Regions from separate parts of the Bacillus sp. GbtcB14 genome, predicted to be linked through region 4. Evidence: riboswitches for the same ligand, from Rfam matches in the RefSeq annotation. Region 4 holds a riboswitch; each other region holds the start of a gene.
What was found. A riboswitch is a leader RNA that binds a small molecule or an ion and turns the genes downstream of it on or off. The one in region 4 is predicted to bind S-adenosylmethionine.
Positions count from the first base shown of each region.

Region 1: linked by a shared signal. The riboswitch ahead of KVT31_RS24785 (MetQ/NlpA family ABC transporter substrate-binding protein) and the one ahead of KVT31_RS13095 (methionine ABC transporter ATP-binding protein) in region 4 are both predicted to bind S-adenosylmethionine.
Region 2: linked by a shared signal. The riboswitch ahead of KVT31_RS24890 (peptide ABC transporter substrate-binding protein) and the one ahead of KVT31_RS13095 (methionine ABC transporter ATP-binding protein) in region 4 are both predicted to bind S-adenosylmethionine.
Region 3: linked by a shared signal. The riboswitch ahead of metI (cystathionine gamma-synthase/O-acetylhomoserine thiolyase) and the one ahead of KVT31_RS13095 (methionine ABC transporter ATP-binding protein) in region 4 are both predicted to bind S-adenosylmethionine.

Region 1 covers NZ_JAGXJT010000012.1:29,735-33,243, reverse strand. The annotation lists gene KVT31_RS24795 (hypothetical protein) at 1-388, opposite strand, end outside; gene KVT31_RS24790 (NAD(P)-dependent alcohol dehydrogenase) at 541-1,449, shown strand; SAM riboswitch class I at 1,530-1,644, shown strand; gene KVT31_RS24785 (MetQ/NlpA family ABC transporter substrate-binding protein) at 1,729-2,541, shown strand; gene KVT31_RS24780 (methionine ABC transporter ATP-binding protein) at 2,554-3,509, shown strand, end outside.
Region 2 covers NZ_JAGXJT010000012.1:51,892-55,400, forward strand. The annotation lists gene KVT31_RS24890 (peptide ABC transporter substrate-binding protein) at 1-1,489, opposite strand, end outside; SAM riboswitch class I at 1,622-1,726, opposite strand; gene KVT31_RS24895 (aldo/keto reductase) at 1,880-2,713, opposite strand; gene proC (pyrroline-5-carboxylate reductase) at 2,715-3,509, opposite strand, start outside.
Region 3 covers NZ_JAGXJT010000001.1:410,283-413,791, reverse strand. The annotation lists gene KVT31_RS02175 (bifunctional homocysteine S-methyltransferase/methylenetetrahydrofolate reductase) at 1-964, opposite strand, end outside; SAM riboswitch class I at 1,035-1,144, opposite strand; SAM riboswitch class I at 1,348-1,457, shown strand; gene metI (cystathionine gamma-synthase/O-acetylhomoserine thiolyase) at 1,551-2,663, shown strand; gene metC (cystathionine beta-lyase) at 2,660-3,509, shown strand, end outside.
Region 4 covers NZ_JAGXJT010000004.1:91,115-94,623, forward strand. The annotation lists gene KVT31_RS13090 (methionine ABC transporter permease) at 1-637, opposite strand, end outside; gene KVT31_RS13095 (methionine ABC transporter ATP-binding protein) at 630-1,655, opposite strand; SAM riboswitch class I at 1,833-1,940, opposite strand; gene KVT31_RS13100 (hypothetical protein) at 2,066-2,410, opposite strand; gene KVT31_RS13105 (thioredoxin family protein) at 2,565-2,873, opposite strand; gene KVT31_RS13110 (toprim domain-containing protein) at 2,877-3,221, opposite strand.

The sequences.
Region 1 (3,509 bases), on a different contig from region 4:
CCTCTGGTACAGATATAACTTCTCCTGTAGCAGGATTTTTCACCTGACCTGCAACTTTACCATCCACAGTATATACTACAATATCCGTACCAGAAACATTCATTTCAGAACGAGAATTCTTTGTCTTTGGCTCTAATTGCATCTTAGCCTTTAATATATCCATCTCTGTTCCCTCAGCTTTTATCCCTACATCATATGTCATCGTTACATGTTCTTCATTTTTAAAAGCTTCGTTCGTTTTCGTGAAAACATCCTTCGCGGCTAATTCCTTTTCTTTTTGAACTGATTCTTTTTTCGGTTCATCCGTCTTTGCTGTTTTCTCATTACTACATCCTGCACCTAACATAACCGCAAATACTAGACTAGAAGTTAAAATAAGTTTTTTCATAATTCCCCCTCCTTCCCCAAAGGATATCATCTATTTCTCTCTGAAATCTATATAATTTTTAATCTCCCTATTTAACTTTATTCCTCTCATAGCAACATTTTTAAAGAACTAGTTAAATATGATGTAATAACAACTCATTTCAGGAGGTCATTATGAAAGCAATAATTTGCACAAAGTATGGACCACCTAATGTTCTCAAACTTCAGGATGTAGCGAAGCCTACTCCCAAAAAGAATGAAGTATTAGTTAGAATTCACTCAACAAGTGTAACGACTGGAGATTGTAGAATGCGCAGCTTTAATAGCCCTCTCTTATTTTGGATTCCTATGCGGATCATATTAGGTTTTAGAAAACCGAGAAAGCCTATACTCGGTGTAGAGTTATCCGGTGAAATCGAAGAAATAGGAACAGATGTAACTCAATTTAAAAAAGGAGATCAAATTTTTGCATTAACAGAGCTTAATGTCGGTGGTTATGCAGAATATACATGTATACATGAAAGTGGATTAATAGCATTAAAACCTACCAATGTAACGTATGAGGAAGCAGCAATTATTCCCTTTGGCGGAACTTCGGCACTACACTTCCTACGAAAGGCCCGTATAAAAAGGGGGCAACAAGTGCTAATATATGGCGCATCTGGATCAGTAGGAACAGCTGCCGTACAACTTGCTAAATATTTCGGTGCAACCGTTACAGCTGTTTGTAGTCATTCAAATTTTGCACTAGTGCAATCTTTAGGAGCTGATAAAGTAATTGATTATACGAAAGAAGATTTTACTAAGCGGGGCGAATACTATGATGTTATATTTGATGCTGTTGGAAAACATAAAAGATCCCTTGGAAAAAAAGCATTAACGCCTACGGGTGTATATGTATCTGTTAATGGCATGATGGCAAAGGTCAGTAAAGAAGATATGTTTCTACTAAAAAAACTAACTGAAACAGAAAATTTAAAGCCTGTTATTGATAGAACTTACCGATTAGAAGAGATTGCTGAAGCCCATATGTATGTAGAAAACGGGCATAAAAAAGGTAACGTTTCGATTACCTTAAAATAAAATATATTCAGAAAATAGCATTGACAATTCTTTTTGTAAGATTTACTATTAGTACCATATTAAAAAACTACATACACATACTCTTATCAAGAGTGGCGGAGGGACTGGCCCGATGATGCCCGGCAACCGAGCTTATGACGTATAAGCTAAGGTGCTAATTCCTGCAAAACGAGTTTTCGTTTTGGAAGATAAGAGAGGAACCTATTTTGTCTATTCGGCACCTCTCTTATTTTGAGAGGTGCTTTTTATTTTGTAACGTATATGAAGGAGGAATTATAGATGAAAAAGGTATTATTGAGCATTGTAAGTGGAGCGGTATTATTGCTAGGTGCATGTGGTGCTAATTCTGACAAAGAGGTAAAAACATTAGATGAGAAAAAGATTACTGTCGGTGTAACAGGTGGACCACATGAACAAATTTTTGAAAAGGTAAAAGAAGTAGCAGCGAAAGATGGGCTCGAAATTGATGTAAAGGTATTTAATGATTATGTAGCACCAAACGTATCCCTAGATGAAAAAAGTCTTGATGTAAATAGCTATCAAACGAAATCTTATTTAGACGTATTTAAAGCTGAACGTAATATGAAATTAACGGAAGTATTTTCAACAGTTACATTCCCTATGGGCGTATATTCTAAAGACATAAAAGATGTAAAAGACTTAAAAGAGGGCGACGCAATCGCTGTACCAAATGATCCAACGAATGAACTTCGAGCTTTAAAACTATTTGAAAAAGCAGGTGTTTTAAAAGTGGATCCAAAGGCTACAGAAAAAGCGACTGCGAAAGATGTAATTGAAAATCCAAAGAATTTAAAGATTGTTGAATTAGAGGCATCTCAATTACCGACACAACTAAGTGAAGTGAAAGCAGCTGCAATTAATACAAACTTTGCATTAGGTGCAAAATTAAGCCCTGCGAAAGATTCTATCTTCCGTGAGGGAAAAGATTCACCATATGTGAACTGGGTCGTTGTTCGTACTGAAAATAAAGATGATGCTGTTGTAAATAAATTAAAGAAAGCCTATCAATCTAAAGAAGTAAAAGAATTTATCGAGAAAAAATTTGATGGTTCAGTTTTACCATCTTGGTAGGAGCTGACGATAATGATTGAATTAAAAAATGTATCCAAAGTATTTACAACAAAAAAAGGGAATGTAGAAGCTCTTAAACCTACTTCCCTTCAAGTAAAAAAGGGCGAAGTATTTGGAATCATTGGATATAGTGGCGCTGGTAAAAGTACATTAATTCGATGTGTAAATTTATTAGAAAAACCAACGACAGGAAATATTATCGTAAACGAGAAAGATTTAACTACACTGTCGACAAAAGAATTAGCAAAAGCGAGACAAAAAATTGGAATGATTTTTCAAGGGTTCAACTTACTTAAAACCGTTACCGTTTATGAAAATATTGCATTACCTTTACGCCTATCGGGGCTTCCCAAAAATGAAATTGAAAAAAGGGTAGAAAAGTATCTACGTATCGTTGATCTTTTTAATCGAAAAGATTCATATCCAAGTGAACTTTCTGGCGGCCAAAAACAACGTGTAGCAATCGCTCGTGCACTATCTCATGAACCTGAAGTGTTATTAAGTGACGAAGCAACGAGTGCTTTAGACCCCGAAACAACTGAATCTATCCTTGATTTGTTATTAAAGATTAATGAAGAAATCGGGATTACAATTTTATTAATTACACATGAAATGAATGTCATCCAGCGTATATGTGACCGAGTTGCTGTTATGGAACATGGAGCAGTAATCGAAAGTGGGACTGTGAAAGATATTTTCACCAATCCACAACATATAACAACGAAGAAATTCGTAAATAGTGCATTTGCAGCTAAAATTCCAGAAGAGGTACAAAAAGAACTACAAAGAACCGGAGAAATCGTAACACTTTCATTTATAGGAAACTCTTCTGGCGAACCAGCATTAGCTATCGCTACAAAACGTTTTCAAGTGTATCCAAATATTTTATCCGGTAATATCACACAGTTAAAACATGAAGCATATGGGAAACTAGTCATTCATATGCAGGGTGAAAAAAATGAAGTAGA
Region 2 (3,509 bases), on a different contig from region 4:
GTAATGCTTCCCAGCGAGCTTTTTCATCACCGGCTAAAGTCGTTTTCACTTTTGCTATTGTTTCATCAAACTCCTTATTAGAGTAATGATCTAAGTTGTAAGGGTTATTCGTTGTAAATAGCTCAAGGAATGTAATTGGATCCGCAAAGTCAGGGCTCCAGCCGTCAATTCCAATTTCGTAGTCACCTTTTAATAAAAGTGAAACTTGTTGTTTACGTGGTTGCGGCTTTATATTTACTGTTAAGCCATCTAAATTCTTTTCTAGTTGTCCTTTTAAGAATTCACCAGTTTTCTTTTCAAGGTCACCGTCACTTGTTAATAGTTCTAACGTTATTTTTTCAGACCCAAGTTCTTGTTTTGCCTTTTTCCATAATTCTTGAGCAGATTTTGTGTCAACCTTTGTTAAATCGCCGTTTGCAGCACGGAAGTCTGTTCCGTCAGGTCCTTTTGCAAAGTTTTTCGGCACGAGACTAGAGGTTGGTGTAGAGCCGTCATTTAATAACGTATTTACAAAGGATTTTCGATCAATTGTTTGATCGATTGCTTGGCGTGCAGAAACATTTTGAAGTACTTTGTTTTGTTGATTCATACGTAGAAACTGTACCCCTACGTTTGGCCGTTCTTTAAAGTTAGCATCTTTTTTATATTTATCAACGAAGTCAGATGTTAGTTTGATACGATCTAATTGTTTTGATTCGAATAAATTTACTTCTGTAGATTTTTCTTTTACGACGTTAAAATTGATTTCTTCCAGTTTGACAGTATCTTTATCCCAATAGGTAGGGTTTTTCTTAAATTTAAAGCTTTGCTCATGCTTCCAATCGCTTAGTGTAAAAGCTCCGTTGTATAAGATTGTATTGTCTTCTAAAGCGTATTTATCACCTTGTGATTTAAAGAATTCCTCGTTAATTGGTAGAAATGTTGGGAACGCTGTTAAGCTAATAAAGTACGGAACAGGGCGTTCTAATTCTACCTCAAACGTATGGTCATCAATTGCTTTTACACCAAGTTGATCGGCTGGAAGTTCTTTGTTGTTAATTTTTGTTGCGTTTTTAATATCAAAGAATAGAAATGCATATTCAGAGGCTGTTGCTGGATCGACAGCTCTTTGCCAAGCGAAGACAAAATCTTTCGCTGTGACAGGAGTGCCGTTTGACCATTTTGAATCTCGTAAATGGAATGTGTATTTCGTTTTATCGCCACTTACTTCATGAGATTTTGCAACGCCAGGGACAGGTTTGTTACCTTCACCAAGATTATACAAACCTTCAAATACGTTTCTCATTACTTGACCAGAATCAGTATCTGTAGCACGAGCTGTATCCATTGTTCGTATTTCAGTAGGTGAAGATAAGTTTAAAACCTGTTTACTAGGTGCCTCGTCTTTTGCATTTGCTCCGCTTGCTTCGTTTTTATAACTACCGCAACCAGTTAATAAAATACTTACTCCTACAACTGATGCAATACCGGGTACAAACTTCTTTTTCATTTGATTTTCCTCCTAAATAATTAAGTTTGGATGATGATGAGGGAAATGAAAAATAAAAAATCCCTCTTTTCATATTGAGAAAGAGGGATTTTTACGTACAAGTTATGCACCCGTATATAAACGAAGTCCCTCATTCTATCTTTCAAGCACAAAGCTTGCAGGAAGTGGCACAGTGTTCAAAATGAACCTGTTGCCGAGGTTTCAAAGGGCCAGTCCCTCCACCTCTCTTGATACAATGAGTAAACGAATAAATTTTATTAATTTTTGTGTTTCTTTGATAATTCAAAATCTTACACCTTGGATAATGAAGTGTCAACCGATTGAAATATAGTTTAAATTTTCAGTTTTCTTTAATGAGAAAAACCACTGCATATGGCAGTGGTTTTTCTACTAGAAGTTAAAGTTATCTGGGTCTGGACCAACGCGACGATCTTCATTTAGAGCTTGAATTGCTTTCATGTCATCAGCACTTAATTCAAAATCGAATATATTTGCATTTTCAATAATGCGATGTTCTTTAATAGATTTAGGGATTGTTACAACTTCATTTTGTAAATCCCAGCGTAAAATAATTTGTGCAGTTGATTTATTATATTTTGTTGCAATGTTTTGTAATGTTGAGTTGTCCAGTAGCTGTCCTTGCATTAATGGTGACCAAGCTTCAAGCTGGATATTATGTTCTTTACAGAAAGCGTGTAACTCTTCCTGTGCTAAACGTGGATGATATTCCACTTGGTTGACCATTGGCTTAATTTCAGCAATTTCAAATACGTCTTGTAAGTGGTGAATGTGGAAATTACTCACACCGATAGCACGAACACGGCCATCTTTATAAAGTTTTTCTAATGCTTTCCATGATTCAGTATATTTCCCTTTTACAGGCCAATGTACTAAATATAAATCTAAATATTCTAGACCTAATTTCTCTAATGTAGTTTCAAATGCTTGAAGTGTTGTTTCATACCCTTGATCGCTATTCCATACTTTTGATGTGATAAATAATTCTTCACGTGCAACACCTGATTCACGGATCGCTTGTCCAACGCCTTCTTCGTTTTGATAAATTGCTGCAGTATCAATGCTGTGGTAGCCATTTTTAATTGCTGCTTTTACAGATTCAATTACTTCTGAACCATCTTCTACTTTAAAAACACCTAAACCGAACCACGGCATTTTTACACCGTTATGTAATGTTGTATAGTCTTTTAAACTTGTTAAATTCATATTATTTCCCCCTAGCTTTTTTGTTTGTTGCTTCTACTGCTTTTTGAATTGCCTCTGAAAAATTATATTCATATAAAGCTTTGAGACCCTCAGCTGTGGAACCACCTGGTGTTGTTACTTGTTCGCGGAGGTTAGCTGGATCTTGCGTTTGTTCAAGCATAGAAGCAGAGCCGGAAATCATTTGAATGACAAGGTGTTTTGCAGTCGCTTCATCGACTCCATAACTTTTTGTTGCTTCAATTAAGCTTTCAGCAAAGTAATAAAGGAAAGCTGGTGCACTTCCAGTAACTGCGGTAAGCTGATGAACTTCCTCTTCAGTGCAAAGTTGCGAAGTACCAATGCCTCTTAAAAGCAGTTGCAGGGTTTCTTGATGCATCTCGTTTACTGATCGTCCCATTGTATATAAGGAGATAGACTTTCCAATTTCAGCAGCTGTATTTGGCATAATCCAAGCGACAGGTGTTCCCCCGGGAAGTCTTTCTTCTAAATAAGATGGGCCAATGCCAGCAGCTACCGTTACGACAAGTTGATTCGATAGTAACGGAGATAATTCTGCTAATAATTCTTCATGTGCAGAAGGTGGCATTGCTAAAACAATTGTATCAACAGATGTAACATGCTGCTTCCAATCTGTTGCAGTAGACACATTATATCGCGCTCGTAATTGTTCTAGCTTTTCTACGTTGCTGCGGTTAGAGACGATAATTTCTTCGATGTATTCTTTGCTTGTTTTAAGTAATCCGGAAAATATAGCTTCTGCCATACGACCAGCACCAATAAATAGAATTCGATGTTT
Region 3 (3,509 bases), on a different contig from region 4:
CTGTCGTTTGTTTTTTTGCTTTCTCTGCTAAAGTGACATGAGCTTTCGAACGTTTCTCATGTGTATGAACTACTTTCGGTCTTTGAATCGTATCCTTTTCTATTACAGGTGTAACGTTTAGAGTAGCACGTTTCATACTTTCAATATGTTCTGGAGTCGTGCCACAACAACCACCCAATAACCGAATACCTTGCTCAATAAATTTCGGTGTCATCGCTTCGAAATAAGCCGGACTTCCCTCATATACGTAACGTCCCTCCACATAATTCGGGAGACCTGCATTTGGATATGCTGACAAGTAGCCATTTTGAGGAATCGATATCATTTTAAAAGCTTCCGTCATGTGAAGTGGCCCTAGTTGGCAGTTCAATCCAACAACATTTGCACCGTAATCTAAAAGCTGTTTTAATATTTCATTTACATCATTTCCATTTTGAGTCGTACCTGCCTCATGTAACGCTAACTGAGCTACAATTGGAATATTCGTTTGTTTTCGTAACACCTGAACAGCATGAAGTAATTCAAACTCATCATAAAAAGTCTCTAATAACAGTCCATCAACCTGTTCTTCTAGTAATGCACTCGCCTGTTCCAGTAACATAAATTCTCGCTCCATATCAGTTGTCGTAACAGCTCCGATATGTTTCATACCACCAATTGTTCCTAAAATTGCATTTCTATCTGTAACAGATGCTTTCGCAATCTTCACTGCCGCTTTATTAATTTGAACAACTTGATTCTCTAAGCCATACATACGTAATTTTGCTTCATTTGCTCCGTACGTATTTGTTTGAATCACATCTGCCCCAGCAGCTACATATTGCTTATGAATCGATATAATTAAATCTGGATCAGATATATTCAATTCTTCAAAACTACTTTGCAAGCCATGTGAATGTAATAAAGTTCCAACCGCGCCATCACCTATTACAATTCCTTTTGATAATAAATCTAGTAATTTCACAAATCTCCCTCATTTCTATCAATATAAAAACCCCCTCTTCACTTTGAAGAGGGGGACATAATCGATCCTCCTCTTATCATGCAAAACATTCGTTTTGCAGGTATTAGCACCGTTTCAAACATTTCGTTTGAAGGTTGCCGGGTTTCACAGGGCCTTTCCCTCCACCGCTCTCAATAAGAGTTTGTCTTTATTATTTTATTTATGTAGCTAAAAGGAAATACGTTCCCCTTTTAACAATGTTTGTTAATTTTTTAATAAATTTAGCATGCACAAATACAAAAGTCAATGACACTTGCGGAAAAATAAAAATTATTTAAAATAAAGTTGCAATTCAATTATCTTTTGTTGTAAAGTTAAAAACATAATAAAATTTCATACGAACATTCTTATCTAGAGAGGTAGAGGGACTGGCCCTATGACGCCTCAGCAACCATTAACATTTGTTAATAAGGTGCTAATTCCAGCAAATTGTGAAAGATTTGACAGATGAGAAGAAGACTCTATTCAAACCGAAAGCCTTCTTCTTAGAAGGCTTTTTTTATTTTACATTCACTTAATTGTTAATTTAAAAAGGAGGAATTTTTAAATGTCAACTATTGAAACAAAACTAGCACAAATCGGAAACCGGAGCGAAACTACAACAGGAACTGTTAATCCACCTGTTTATTTCTCAACTGCTTATCGTCACGAAGGAATTGGTAAATCTACTGGTTTTGACTATTCACGAACTGGAAATCCAACTCGCGGCCTGTTAGAGCAGGCAATCGCAGACTTAGAATACGGTGAACAAGGTTATGCCTGTAGTTCAGGGATGGCAGCTGTTCTCCTCGTCCTTTCCCTATTCCGTTCTGGAGACGAACTTATTGTATCCGAAGATTTATACGGGGGCACTTATCGATTATTTTCTGAGCATGAAAAAAAGTGGAACGTTCGATGTAGATACGTAAATACACAATCTATTAAACAAATTGAGAAAGCTATCACAACTGAAACGAAGGCTATTTTCATAGAAACTCCGACTAACCCATTAATGCAAGTTACCGATATTGCCGCTGTCGCAACCGTAGCGAAAAGACACGGACTACTTCTTATTGTAGACAACACATTTTATACGCCTTATATACAGCAGCCATTAACAGAAGGTGCCGACATTGTGCTTCATAGCGCCACAAAATATTTAGGAGGACATAACGATGTACTAAGCGGTCTTGTCGTTGCAAAAGGAACGGAACTTTGTGAGGAAATCGCTCATTATCATAATGCCTCTGGTGCGGTTTTAAGCCCATTTGACTCATGGCTATTAATTCGCGGTATGAAAACGTTAGCGCTTCGCATGAGACAACATGAAGAAAATGCAAAAGCAGTTGTTGCTTATTTAAATAATGAAGACGGGGTGACAGATGTATTTTATCCTGGAAGAGGCGGCATGATCTCATTTCGTCTGAAAGATGAAACATGGATTAATCCCTTCTTACAATCTTTATCCTTAATTACATTTGCTGAAAGTCTTGGTGGTGTTGAAAGTCTAATGACGTATCCAGCAACGCAAACACATGCTGATATCCCAGAAGAAATCAGAACAGCAAACGGTGTATGTAATCGTCTTCTACGATTTTCCGTTGGTATTGAAAATAGTAACGATTTGATTCAAGACTTAAAGCAAGCCATTAAACTTGTAAAAGAAGGTGTAAGAATATGAGTTATTCTATAGATACACTCTTACTGCACAACCAATATAAACACGACTCGCAAACAGGAGCTGTTAACGTTCCCATCTATAACACATCAACATTCCACCAATTTGATGTAGATACATTCGGAAAATATGATTATAGCCGCTCTGGTAATCCAACTCGTGAAGCTCTTGAAGATATCATTGCTTTATTAGAAGGCGGAACAAAAGGATTTGCCTTCGCATCAGGAATTGCAGCGATTTCTACTGCATTCCTCCTTCTTTCACAAGGCGATCACGTACTCATTTCAGAAGACGTATATGGAGGCACTTATCGAATTATAACTGAAGTTCTCTCCCGTTACGGTGTTTCACATACATTTGTTGATATGACCAATTTAGAAGAAATAAAGCAAAACATTAAGCCAAATACAAAACTCTTTTATGTGGAAACGCCCTCTAATCCACTTTTAAAAGTGACAGATATTCGTGCAGTTTCTAAACTTGCAAAATCTATCGACGCCCTTACTTTTGTTGATAATACATTTTTGACACCACTATTCCAGAAACCACTTGATCTTGGGGCCGATGTCGTTCTTCATAGTGCCACAAAATTCATTGCTGGTCATAGTGATGTTACTGCCGGATTAGCGGTTGTAAAAGATACCGAACTCGCTCAAAAACTTGGATTTTTACAAAATGCATTCGGTGCTATTTTAGGTCCTCAAGACTGTTCTCTCGTACTTCGCGGCCTAAAAACATTGCATGTACGTCTTGAGCATTCAGCTGCAAACGCCAATAAAATTGCACACTATTTACAAGAGCACGCTAAAGTTCAAAATGTCTATTATCCTGGCTTACAAACACATCTTG
Region 4 (3,509 bases):
TATCACCAATCCACTGAATGAAAAATACAACTAGTAATACACAAATTGTCGCAACGATTGTTACATCGTTATTTCCTCGCTGGAATCCTTCTAAATAAGCAAGTGTTCCAAGGCCACCAGCACCAACAACTCCCGCCATTGCTGTATAGCCTACTAAAGCAATTGTCGTAACCGTAATACCAGATACTAATGCTGGTAACGATTCTGGAATTAACACTTTCAAAATAATTGTGCTTGTTTTTGCTCCCATTGCTTTTGAAGCTTCAATTACACCTTTATCAATTTCACGAAGCGCAATTTCAACCATTCTTGCATAAAACGGTGCCGCTCCAATAATTAAAGCTGGAAGTGCTGCACTCGCTCCAAGAATTGTTCCAAGCAGAATCTTTGTGAATGGGATTAATAAAATGATTAAAATGATGAACGGTATCGAGCGGAAAATGTTTACGAATGCTCCAATCCCCGTGTTAATCGCTTTGTTTTCCCATAAATTATCTTTCGCTGTCATAAAGAGTAACAATCCTAAAATTAGTCCTAAAACAAATGTGGCAAGAGCTGCGATTGCCGTCATATATAACGTTTCACCAGTTGCTTCTAACATTTGATTCCAATCGACATTTGTGAGTAACTTATCCATGTGCAATCACCTCCAGCTCTACTTGATCTTGATGTATTCCCTCTATTGCTTGCTGAATCGCTGTTTCCTCACCATTTAAATGAACAACTAAACTACCGTAAGAGCCGTTATTTGTTTGGGCGATGTTTCCTTGCAAAATGCTAACTTCTATATCACTGCGTTGCATTAATCTTTGAAGTACTGGTCTTTCTACAGCTTCACCGATAAACTGCAAACGAACTACTTTACCATCTGGATACTTTTCAATTAAACTTTCAATCGTTTCATTTGTATCTTCAGAATCCGTTAACTGCTGTACAAATCGTTTCGTAATGTCTTTCTGTGGATTGCGGAATACATCAAGTACTGGACCCGTTTCTACAATCTTTCCTTTCTCCATTACGGCCACTCGATTACAAATCTTTCGAATCACGTGCATCTCGTGTGTAATGAGTACAATTGTTAAACCGAGACGCTTATTAATATCTAATAATAAATCTAAAATTTGATCCGTCGTTTCTGGATCCAAAGCTGATGTCGCTTCATCACATAAAAGCACTTGTGGGTTGTTAGCTAATGCTCTTGCAATACCAACGCGTTGCTTTTGTCCTCCGCTCAGCTGAGATGGATACGCGTCTCCTCTTCCTTCTAATCCCACAAGATGAATTAACTCATCTACACGTTTTCTTCTCTTCGCCTTATCAACACCTGCAATTTCAAGTGGGAATTCGATATTTTCACGTACAGTTCGTGACCAAAGTAAGTTGAAATGCTGAAAAATCATTCCGATTTCTTGCCTTGCCTTACGAAGTTCACTTCCTGTAATAGCTGAAATGACACGATTTGCGATTGTAATTTGGCCTGAAGTTGGTTTCTCTAGCTGATTGAATAATCTGATTAACGAACTTTTCCCAGCGCCACTATATCCGATAACACCAAATATTTCGCCTTTGTCTATTTTTAAATTGGCATTATCTACAGCAGTGACATCACCGCTTTTTGCTTTATATATTTTCTTTACATTTTCTAATAAAATCATGATGTTCACCCCTTTTTGTTTGAACATACTCCGCAATTTTTTATTTTTGATGCGTGTAGTCCACCATTATCATTACTTTTATTATTTGAATGTCCTCCACATTCAAACAACAAAAAAACCTTTCCGCTTTAGAGAAGCAGAAAGGTTTTTATGCGTATATAACAACATTATCCCTCTCTCTCATCTCTCAAAGCATTTGCTTTGCAGGAATTGGCACCATTTCAACATAAGTTGACGGTTGCCGGGCTTCACAGGGCACAGTCCCTCCACCTCTCTTGATAAGAGAAATCAGATTACATTTTCGTCTGATTTGTAATTTATGAAATTGTCTATATTTTATGAATTGAATTGTATCAATATCCACACACCATGTCAACAGAAATTTTCGTAAAAAAAGAAACTTCAGACTTTTAAGCACCCACTGACATCGGCTTGCATATATGAAACATCGATTCAACTAATAGCATCGTTCGATACGTTCCCGAATATTGTACACGTCCATCGTTCATTAACATTTGCAATCGTACATTGCCGTTCACCAATTGTTTTACATCTTCCTCATCTACACAAACGATTTGCTCCGTTCCTCTTTCCTCATGTAGCAGCTCTATATAATCTCTTGAAATTTGTAGCGAACAACTTTCATCTCCAAAGCGGAAATTAACAGTTTTTTCTCCTTGTCTTAAAAGCGGCTCTAAATGATATTGACCATTAGCGTAATTTACAAATGATTGCAGCAAAGAATATAATTTCATCCTAAATCACATCCTTCATATCACTTTCTATTACACATACCATTCCCTCTCACTAAAGAGCAATCCTGTTACTTTCGCTCGACAAATACTGTAATCATCCTGCATCTCGACATATTTCCCAAGAAATATGTCGAGGCGGCAAAAACTTTGCCGCCTACTTTAATTCCGTATATAAATATTCAACCGAATGAAATGCATATATCTTCTTCATGAGTGTCCCATTTTCAAAAACAAGTAAACACGGTACACTTTCGATTCCATACTCTTTCGCTAAATGCGGAGCATAATTTAAATCTAACATTCCAATTTGGAGGTCTTCAATTGTCATCTCAACGACTGTTAACATCTTTTTTGCTAATTGGCATGTTCCACACATTGGAGTATATACATATAACACTGTTTTTTCTTCGTTCTCTATTAGGGCTGTAGCTTCGGCTCCTGTCCAATCAATCACTTCTATCATTCCTTACCGTAAATATTCTGTATAAACGTCAATGTCAGCTCCCCATAATACATTTGCTAAGTGTGAAGATGGCGCAGTTGCCACTTCTCGGTACGAGCGATCAATATAAATATGCTCTGCTTGCGGAAATTCTTTTCGAAATTGTTTCCTTAACTTTTCTCCAGCATCATCAGCATCCACTAGTACATACACTTCCTTATCAAAAAACTGATCAATGAGCTCATCCATTTTCGACAAACCAATTGTACCATTTGTACAGACAATTTCCACTGGTTCACGAATAATAGATTCAATCTTTCTTCTGTCTGATTTACCTTCTACAATAATGACTTTTTCTACATAAATCATATGTCATCACCCGATCACCATATACTATACAACCTTTAACTTAGTATATAGTATATTCGTTATTTTCATGTTGTTTCCTGTTTATTTTTGCAAAAGAAAAGCGCAAGCGGCTTGTTCAGATTGCGAGGGGGATGGAGCTTCTGACGTAGAGGCGCTTTTTGCCTTGCAGGAAGAAGCGAAGCCACCGAACAATCTAGCCGCTGAAGCTGGACAATAAAGAAAAGCGGAACCGACTGCTTAGCCCTGTTGGCTAAGGTTCTTTCGCACAGAAGACGCTTTTTATCTTCT